3 regions of the Hyphomicrobium sp. DMF-1 genome follow, and region 3 is predicted to be linked to each of the others. Evidence: predicted binding sites of a transcription regulator. Region 3 holds the regulator's gene; each other region holds the start of a gene.

Region 1 (3,275 bases), 1.3 Mb from region 3:
TGCTGCTGCTCGGCGGTGCCGCGGCCAAACAGGTGCTCGACGTGGCAGAAGGCATCATGCGCATTCGCGGCAAATGGCGTGAGATCCAAAGCGGCCCGCGCGCCATCAAGACCATGGCGACGCTGCACCCCGCCTACCTCCTGCGCACGCCAGCAGCCAAGCGCCACGCCTGGCGCGATCTGCTCGCGGTGAGAGCCGCTCTCGATGGAGAGACGGGCACGGCGAGACGCCCCCAATCCAACGCCTGAGGACAGTCCCTTGACGAGCCGCATCGACGAAACGCGCCCATTCATTCCTGTGCGCATCGCCATCCTCACCATGTCCGACACGCGCTCCGCCGCCGAGGACAGGTCCGGCAACACGCTCGCCGAGCTGGCCACCGCATCAGGTCATACGGTGGTCGCCCGCGCGCTCGTGCGGGACGACGCGGAAGCCATTCGCGCGCAGGTCTCGGCCTGGATCGCGGCCCCCGGGATCGACGTGATCCTCACCACGGGCGGCACCGGCTTCACCGGCCGCGATGTGACGCCCGAAGCCGTGAAGCCGCTGTTCGAGAAGGAGATCGAAGGCTTCGCGATCCTCTTCCATCAGCTATCTTTTCAGTCCGTCGGCACCTCGACCATCCAGTCGCGCGCCTGCGGCGGCATCGCGCATGGAACGCTGATCTTCTGCCTGCCGGGATCGACGGGAGCCTGCAAGGACGCCTGGAACGGCATCCTCAAGCTCCAGCTCGACAACCGCCATCGTCCCTGCAATTTCGTAGAGATCATGCCGCGCTTCGAGGAGCATCGCCCCAAGGCGTGAGCGCGGAGCCGCCTTATCTGCGTTCTGCGAGCGGCTCGCCCACGGGCCCGGCGTCCGGCCCGAACAGATTGGCGATCCTGCTGACCGGCATACCGAGCAGGTAGAGCCCGAGCCGGGCCTGGCTGCGCACGAGCCTCGAACCATACCCGTCCCGGCGATAGCGCGCCGCGCTCGTGACGATCCGCGCGTTGAGCAGCGTGACCCGTCCGCGGCCGATGCGCCGCACGAGATCGACGTCCTCCATCAGCGGCAAGGTCGCAAACCCGCCCGCCTCCTCGTAGAGCGCGCGAGAAACCAGCAGTCCCTGATCGCCGTAAGGAAGCTTGAGCAGGCTGCCGCGCCAAGACGACAACTGCTCGAACAGGCGCGGCATCATCCCTTCGTCGTCGAGCGCGAAACGAAACGCAGCCGCCGATGGCCGCCGGCGCCCTTTTTCGACACGCTCGATGTGAAGCCCTGCCTCGCGCTCCCACCCTGGATCGAGAAACGAGTCCGGGTTGAGAAACAGAAGCCACGGAAACCGCGCCCGCTCGGCACCTGCCTTGAGCTGCGCGCCGCGTCCGGACGGCGCCTTGAGGATCTCGGCTCCCGCGCTGTCGGCAATTTCGAGGGTACGGTCCGTCGAGCCGCCATCGGCCACGATCACCTCGCGCACCAGCCCGTCGACCGCCGCCGGCACGAGCGAGGACATCGTCTCGGCCAAATGAGCCTGATCGTTGAGGGTAGGGATGACGACCGAAATCATGGGCCCTGTCTTGCACCAAGTCTTGCAGCTCAACAAGCGCCAGCGGCGCCACAGCCCGGGGTGCGGGACCATCCGCCCACGTTCAAATTAATGGGCGTTACGGGCAGTCTGGAAATTTTGTTCTTTATTTGTTCCTGATCTGCGGATACTGTCTTCGATCATGAAATCCGGCCGCGCCACCCTATGAGCAAACCCATCCCCCGCTCCGAGACAGCGCCGGAAAGCCTCGTGGAGGCAGAGCGCAGGCGCGGGCGTGGTGCACGCTCCAACCATTCCGGCCGCTTCGAGAGCGAGCGGCGTACCGTCTTCGACGACGGCTGGGAAAGCATGGGGGAGCTGGAAGCGCTCCGCACGGAAGTCTACCAGGAACCTGCTCGCTCCATCATCACCCGCAACCAGAGCCCTGACATCTCCTTCGACCAGTCGATCAATCCCTATCGCGGTTGTGAGCACGGCTGCATTTACTGCTACGCCCGCCCGACGCATTGCTATCTCGGCCACTCCGCGGGGCTCGATTTCGAGACCAAGCTTTATGCGAAGACCAACGCCGCCGAGCTTCTGGAGAAGGAGCTGGCGAGCAAGGCCTACAAGCCGAAGGTCATCGCGCTCGGCACCAATACCGATCCCTATCAGCCCATCGAGCGCGAGCAGCGCATCACGCGGCGGATCCTCGAGGTGCTGGAGCGCACCGGCCATCCCGTTGGCATCGTCACCAAGTCCGCGCTCGTGCTCCGCGATGTCGATATCCTTTCGCGGATGGCGGCGCGCGGCCTCGCCAAGGTCGCGCTCTCCGTCACCACGCTGGACAGAACCATCGCACGCGCCATGGAGCCTCGCGCGGTCACCCCTGCGAAGCGCTTGGAGGCGGTCCGGGGCCTCTCCGAAGCGGGCGTCCCGGTGTCCGTCATGGTGGCCCCGATCATCCCAGGCCTGACCGACAGCGAGATCGAGCGCATTCTCGAAGCCGCCCGCGACGCAGGCGCTCGAGAGGCGGGCTACGTGCTCCTGCGCCTGCCGCTGGAACTCAAGGACGTGTTCCGCGAATGGCTGGCGAGCGAGTTCCCGGATCGCGCAGACCGGGTGATCAACCTTCTGCGCTCCATGCACGGCGGAGAGGACTATGTGGCGGAGTTCAAGGTCCGCCAGAAAGGCCGCGGCCCTTATGCCGACCAGATCGCGCTGCGCTTCAGGTTGGCGCTGAAGCGGATGGGGCTCAATCAGCGCCACCACGCCCTGCGTCTCGACCTCTTTCAGCCGCCCGTACCAAAAGGCCAGCAGATGCGGCTGTTATAAATCAGGCAGCGGGGAGCAGGCAGTAAGGCAGTCGGGGAACTTCCACCCACTGCCCACCTCTATCCACACCCGCCTTTGACACGCCATTAATTCCCCGCAACCCTAAGGGCATGCGGGTGGATGATTCGAGAATTGTACCGACCTTCGAGCTGGAAGCGGCCGAGCTGTCCTTGGCCGGCGGTCCGATCGTGGGCATCGATGAAGCGGGCAGGGGCCCCTGGGCCGGCCCGGTCGTGGCCGCCGCCGTCGTTCTCGACCCCGATCGCATTCCCCAAGGTATCGACGACTCCAAGGCTCTGGAGGCGGAGGACCGCGAGCGTCTGTTCGAGCGCATCAGCGCAACCGCCCTCGCCATCGGCGTCGGTATTGGCGACGTGGAGCGCATTGATCGCGACAACATCCTGGCCGCCACCATGTGGGCGATGACGGACGC
Region 2 (3,275 bases), 1.5 Mb from region 3:
CGGCGGCCGAGGCAAGAAGCCGGTTGTCGTCAAGTTCCGGAACCCTAAGAATGCTGAGGAGACCTGGACGGGGCGCGGCCGCAAGCCGAACTGGCTGGTGATGGCGATCAAGAAGGGTGCGAAGCTGGAATCCTTTGGGGTGTGATGGCAAGCGGCGGAGTTGCAATCATCCCGCCGGTTTCACGGCATGGCCTGCAGCATTTTTGCGAGACCGCACCATCTTGTCATTCCTGACACGATCAATGCCAGGTCCAGTGCCCCTGGGATTAGAAACGCATTGGGACTCACGGTGAAGCTTGCGGCGATGAAGCCCGATGCTCATGACAACGAATGGCCCCGAAGGGCCATGTCGTGTGAGGCTTCTTAGTAGGTTTCCAGTTCGCAGCAGTGGAAGGTGCCGCTCCAGGATTTAGAGCTGGTTGCGATGACGCCTCCGGTGACGCCCACGAGCACCCTGTTGCTCGGGCACATGCGTTGGGAACCTCGTACTACGCTGATGTCGCTACAGCTACTGCTCTTGACGCGTATACGGATTGCGGCTGGGGTTTGATTTTCCAGCGCAGCGAGGCGGTTGTCCTGCGCGTTGTTCTTTGTGGTCGCGGTGTTGATGGCATTGGTCTGGGCCGCGTTGGTGCTCTCGATCCCCAGCAGGCGGTTTTCGAGCGGGGTATTCCAGTCCGCGGGTTGTTTGGTGGTGACGGCCGCCATTTTGGTTTCGAGTACGCCAAGGCGTGCAAGAATGTCGTCTATCGTGTCCTTGAGGTTGTTAAAGGCGGCGGTGAGCGCGGCCGAGGTTGACTCGAGGCGCTGCTCAAGCCCGCTGTTGAGTTTGCGGATGTCGTTGTGTGAGGTAACCTCCAATGCCGTGGCACTGGTGGCTGTACACAGCAGCGCCCCGGTTAAAACGAATACAGTCATGATACGCATGGGTTTCTCTCCTTTGTGGGATCTTATGGAGAGGGGCAACAGCTGTCCTGACAGGTGTCTGGAATGGAATGGTGGCGCGATAATTGTTCAGTGATAAGAAGAAGTCCGCAAACTGGTCTAGGGGATGGGATCCAAGGTGAGCGGATATGAGAAGGAGCCTGACTATGGTGGGCCTGATCCATCGTGGCGGGAGGGTGTGCTTCTGGCGTTGGTGGTGTTTGGGGTTACCGGTGCTTTGGTGTGGCTTACGGGTTGAACGGAGGCGCACCGATTGATCTCTGGAAAGAGTTTGTTCGATACGGGGGGTGTTGATCGTGCCGATCGGTGTGCCGAAATAAAAAAGCTGCATCGAGGAGTTGAAAAAGCGTCCGGGCGACCCATACCCCGATTGTTAGGTTCTTCAACCGCATGCCCTCCGCGCATGCGGGGGGAGAAAGGAAACATCGATGCTTAAAGTGTTGGGTTCCGCCGTTTTGTTGACGGCGTCGCTTGTTGTGGTCCTCGACGCATTCGGGACGGGGCTGGCGACTCTCGATGAACAGACGGCTTGGTTCGGATCGGACGCGCTGTTCCTGGAGGTGCCGGCGTCGGCGCTTGTTGGGTTTTCATGCGCATTCGCCGTTTGGGTGACTGCTGTATCGAGGATACTGATCCAAAAACGATAGTCGAAAAGGCCTGTCTCCGAAGTTCGGGGACAGGCCTTTCTTTATGCGGGTTGTTCCAAAGTGCCGGGTGCGAATTTTCCAACAACGAACGCCATCTCAATGGCGGGGGCGAGTTTCCGGTGTCATGTATTCCCCGCCGAAGGTCTGGATGAACCGTTCGGCATCCTCCTTCACGGCAAAGCATCGTACGTTCCACCACTCCCCATTGCGGACAAAGCAATGCCCACGCGGTGACACGTCGAGGCCGTTGCAGAATGCGTGTTGGGGCGGCCAATGTGAGCGGCATGACAGCCGTTCGGGCAATGCGACTTGGTGGGGCCACTGCCGGTCGATCATGCTCTTGCTGAGTTCGCCTTTCCGCCGCATGGACAATCTCCGTCTTGACACTTGGGGAGAATGAGAACAAAAAGTGAACAAAAATCAAGAAGGAGTTGCTTCATGTGGGTCCGGGTTGTTGAGATACGCACAAATCTACATGTTCCGCTGATGGCGGCACCGGTTGCAGCTGGGTTTCCGTCTCCGGCGGAAGAGCACGAAGACCGCCCGCTGGATTTCAATGAGTTGCTGGTGAGGAACCCTGCCAGCACCTTCGCTGTGAAGGCGCAGGGCGACAGCATGGTGGGTGCCGGCATTCACGACGGCGATATCTGCGTTGTCGACCGGTCGTTGAAGCCGGTGGATGGCTCCATCATCGTGGCGCTGGTGAACGGTGAGTTCACGATGAAACGCCTTCGCATGAGAGCTGGGCGCGTGTGGCTCACGCCGGAGAATATCAACTACCCGGATATCCCCATCACTGAAGGGACTGAGTTTGAGATTTGGGGCGTGATCCCCAAAAGCGTGCGGATGCACGCGCCGTAACCGATAGCGGACGGAGAGGTGGAGCGGCGATGACGTGTTTGGGGCTGGTGGATTGCAACAACTTCTATGTCAGTTGTGAGAGGCTGTTCGATCCGGGACTTCGTCATCGCCCGGTGGTGGTGCTGTCAAACAACGATGGATGTGCCGTGGCGCGGAGCGATGAAGCGAAGCGGCTCGGTATCAGGATGGGCGATCCCTGGCATTTGCATCGGGCGGAGTGGCAGCGCAAGGGCGTGGTCATTCGTTCGTCCAACTACGCGCTCTATGGCGATCTGAGCCAGAGGGTGATCTCGATCCTGAGGCGACTTGCGCCCAGCGTGGAGGTTTATTCGATCGACGAAGCGTTTATCGACCTGGCGGGCTTAGAAGGGCGTGAGGAGGGGATTGCGCGGGAAATGCGGGCGACGATCCTGCAGTGGACTGGCATTCCGGTGTCCTTTGGGCTTGCGCCCACCAAGACGCTGGCCAAGGTGGCGAACCGGGCGGCGAAAAAGGACGCGGGGTCGCAAGGCGTGAAATCGTTGATGAGCCGTGAGAAGCAGTCGGATGCACTGGCGAAACTCGAGGTGGAAGAGGTCTGGGGTGTGGCGACGCGTCTTGGGGGCCGCCTGCGCGCGCTCGGTATCACGACCGCGGTGGATCTCCGCGAGGCCCAGCCCGATCTGTTGAGGCGGGAGGCAGGCGTGGTGGTCGAACGCATCGGCCGGGAACTCGATGGGGAACGATGCCTGATGCTGGACGAGGGGTCGAAACCAGCTAAATCGATTATGGCGTCGCGCTCGTTCGGGCGGCCGGTCACAGCACAGCGGGAACTTGAGGAAG
Region 3 (3,275 bases):
GCGATCTCGCGGCAACCCTCACGCAGCCGCCGTTCGATGCGTCGGCGATGGACGGCTATGCGGTGTACGGCGATGCGGCCGCTAAGCCGGGAGACCGCTGGACGGTGATCGGCGAGTCGGCGGCCGGCCGCGGCTTTGCGGGCTCCGCCGCTCCGGGTCAGGCGGTGCGCATCTTCACAGGCGCGCCCCTGCCCGCGGGCTGCGGCACCGTCGTGATCCAGGAAAACGTCGCGCGCGAGGGCTGCGACATCGTCGCGACGGATGCTACTCCGGCCAAGGGCAACATCCGGCCCGCGGGGGTGGATTTCGCAGCCGGCATCGTCGCGCTCCGGCGTGGGCGCCGCCTCGATCCTCATGCGCTGACACTCGCAGCCGCCATGGGGCACGCCTCGGTGCCGGTGACGCGCCGCCCTGTGGTCGCGATCCTGGCGACGGGAGACGAGCTCGTTCCGCCGGGCACGCAACCCGGTCCCGATCAAATCGTTTCGTCCAATCCAGTAGGTCTTGCGGCGCTGGTCGAGCGCGCGGGCGGCACGGCGCGGCTTCTCGGCATCGCGCCCGACCGCTTAGATGCTCTCGCCGCGCGTATTGCGGAAGCACGCGGAGCGGACGTGCTCGTCACGATCGGCGGCGCGTCGGTCGGCGACCATGATCTCGTGGGACCTGCCCTGCGCAAGGAAGGCATCGATCTCGCGTTCTGGAGGGTTGCGATCCGGCCGGGCAAACCGCTGATGTTCGGCCATCTCGGAAAGACGCGGGTGCTGGGGCTGCCGGGCAATCCGGTTTCCGCGCTCATCACCGCGCGGGTGTTCCTGGTGCCGCTCGTGCAGGTGATGACCGGGTTGCCTGCGGATGCACAGGAGCGCGAGACCGCGATCCTCACGCAGCCTCTCGACGCCAACGGTCCACGCCTTCATCTGATGCGCGCGAAGCTCGGCCGGAGGCACGACGGCCTGCTCACGGTGGCGCCCATGCCGTCACAGGACAGCTCGCTGCTGACGGCGCTCGCGGAGGCCAACTGCCTCATCCACCGGCCCGTGAATGCGCCCGCCGCCAAGCCCGGCGATACGGTGATCATCGAGCGCCTGCGCGACTGACCGGCTGATCCAGAACGTTGCACTTGCAGAACGTGGCGAGAACGATTAGCGTACATTCACGTTTTGTTTAGGTGAGTCTCGCGCAAAACGTTCGTGGTCGTCGTTTAGGGTTGAGGATCGTAACGGTCCCCCGCGAAAGGATAGCTGCGCGTTCGACGTTGAGGGGCCGGTCTTGCGCGACGCAGGAGCCTTGTCCATTCGAAATGGATGGCCCTTCGAAAGGGATGTTGGAGCGCCGCGTTGTTGGCGCCTCGGCGCGTGATCGGAACAGATATTTTATTGTCTTGGCCTCGCAATGAGGTCTCGCACGGGAGGCACGATGCTGACTTTGAAGCAGAAGGAGCTTTTGCTCTTCATTCATGAGCGCATGCAGGCCGATGGCGTGCCGCCTTCGTTCGACGAGATGAAAGACGCGCTCGACCTCAAATCCAAGTCGGGCATTCACCGCTTGATTACGGCCCTGGTGGAGCGGGGCTTCATCCGCCGCCTTCCTCATCGCGCCCGCGCCATCGAGGTGCTGAAGCTTCCGGAAAGCTCGACGGCCGCGTCTGCCGCCACTGTCGCGACGGTTGCAGCGGAACCCAGGCGGATCGGCTTCCAGCCGAGCGTGATCGAGGGCGCGAAAGCCCGCAACATCATGCCCCCGCCCTCTCATATGATCGACAGCCGAACGGTCTCGGTTCCGGTGATGGGCCGGATCGCTGCGGGCGTGCCGATCTCGGCGATCCAGAACCATACGCACGACATCGCCTGCCCGCCGGATCTGCTCACCAATGGCGAGCATTTCGCGCTGGAGGTGAAGGGCGACTCGATGATCGAAGCCGGCATTCACGACGGCGACACGGTGATCATCCGCCGCTGCGATACGGCCGAGAACGGCGACATCGTGGTGGCACTCGTCGAGCATGAGGAAGCGACCCTCAAGCGCCTGCGCAAGAAGGGCTCGACGATCGCGCTCGAGGCTGCAAATCCCGAATTCAAGACGCGCATTTTCGGTCCCGATCAGGTGGACATTCAGGGGCGCCTCGTGGGGCTCATCCGCCGCTACTAGTCGCGCTCGTCGTCCAACGGCATCTCTTCGGTGGGCTGGTCGCTCGATGGTGACCGGCCCATCGTGTTTTCCGGAGGCGTAACAGGGGCAGGGGCGCGGCGGGGCCTCAACGGGCGCTCTGTCCAAGGCCGCTCGCCCCTCCGGCTCGCGACCGTTTCCACCTTCTCGATCGCCGGTTTCTCGCTCCCCTGCGCCGTCGCAAGATAGATGGCGTGGGTGCCGTCGCGTCTCAACGTGGCGCGATCGAGGACGAGGCGCGGGTGTGCGCAACCCCGGGAGCGCTCGGATCCGCCGATCACGATGTCGGCCTTTTTGCAGTCTTCCGCCGCCGCGGACGGGTGGCGCTCGACGGCGAGCGTAAGTCCTCGCACACCGGCAATGCAGCCCACGCCATCGCAACGAAATGCCGTCCCGCGCATCACGTCGCGGGGGGCGCGCGCATCGCCATCGTGCTCGAGCCAGCGTGTCAACTCGAAGCTGCCAGAGCGTGAGCCCATGGCGGCGAGCGTGCCGTCGCTTGAGCGGAGAGCTACGAGCTCACCCCCGCGTCCGGCGAGGACGTCGGGACGCGGGTCATCTCCCGCCACGACGAGGCCCGCTCCGATGGCGGCGAGGCCGAGCATGCGCCACCGCGTCTGCCAGAGCGTGAGCCACAGGCCTCCCGCGATCATGAGGGCAAAGCTCATATCGGAGATCTTGGGAATGTGCATCACGGCGCCGGGCAGGCTCGCGACCCAGTGAGCGCTTGCGGACATGACGTCGATCCCCTTCGCCATGATCGCGAGGGGCAAGGCTTCGAGGCCGAAGGGCATCATCACGAGCGTCAGCAGCGCCGCCGGCATGACGATCAGGTTGCAGATCGGAACCGATATCAAGTTCGCGAGCAGCGCATACTGCTGGCTGCGGTGGAAGTGATAGGCGCCGATGGGCGCGACGGCGAGGCTTGCGATCACGGTGGAGAGCACGATGCCGCCGAGGAAGAACGCGACGGGGCGAAGCCAGCCCGCAAGCTCCCGCTCACTCGATTGCGACCGCGCCGTCTCATAGGCGGCGATGAGCGACACGACGGCCGCAAACGACATCTGGAACCCGGCGTCGAGCAGGCTTTCGGGCATGACGGCGAGAAC

Evidence for each region. Region 3 encodes LexA, which represses DNA repair genes until DNA is damaged. Its sites were predicted from a motif close to TGTTCNNNNTGTGTTCNG; they were not measured.
Region 1: the regulator LexA is predicted to act here: its motif matches at 1,668-1,685, upstream of PE058_RS06215 (PA0069 family radical SAM protein).
Region 2: the regulator LexA is predicted to act here: its motif matches at 1,991-2,008, upstream of PE058_RS19300 (LexA family protein).

Annotation. Positions count from the first base shown of each region.
Region 1 covers NZ_CP115706.1:1,384,074-1,387,348, reverse strand. The annotation lists gene PE058_RS06230 (uracil-DNA glycosylase) at 1-248, shown strand, start outside; gene moaB (molybdenum cofactor biosynthesis protein B) at 259-804, shown strand; gene PE058_RS06220 (TIGR04283 family arsenosugar biosynthesis glycosyltransferase) at 818-1,549, opposite strand; gene PE058_RS06215 (PA0069 family radical SAM protein) at 1,733-2,842, shown strand; gene PE058_RS06210 (ribonuclease HII) at 2,953-3,275, shown strand, end outside.
Region 2 covers NZ_CP115706.1:4,210,603-4,213,877, reverse strand. The annotation lists gene PE058_RS19315 (H-NS histone family protein) at 1-145, shown strand, start outside; gene PE058_RS19310 (hypothetical protein) at 364-927, opposite strand; gene PE058_RS19305 (hypothetical protein) at 1,374-1,592, shown strand; gene PE058_RS19300 (LexA family protein) at 2,031-2,453, shown strand; gene PE058_RS19295 (Y-family DNA polymerase) at 2,483-3,275, shown strand, end outside.
Region 3 covers NZ_CP115706.1:2,695,321-2,698,595, forward strand. The annotation lists gene PE058_RS12280 (molybdopterin molybdotransferase MoeA) at 1-1,097, shown strand, start outside; gene lexA (transcriptional repressor LexA) at 1,417-2,148, shown strand; gene PE058_RS12290 (ComEC/Rec2 family competence protein) at 2,145-3,275, opposite strand, start outside.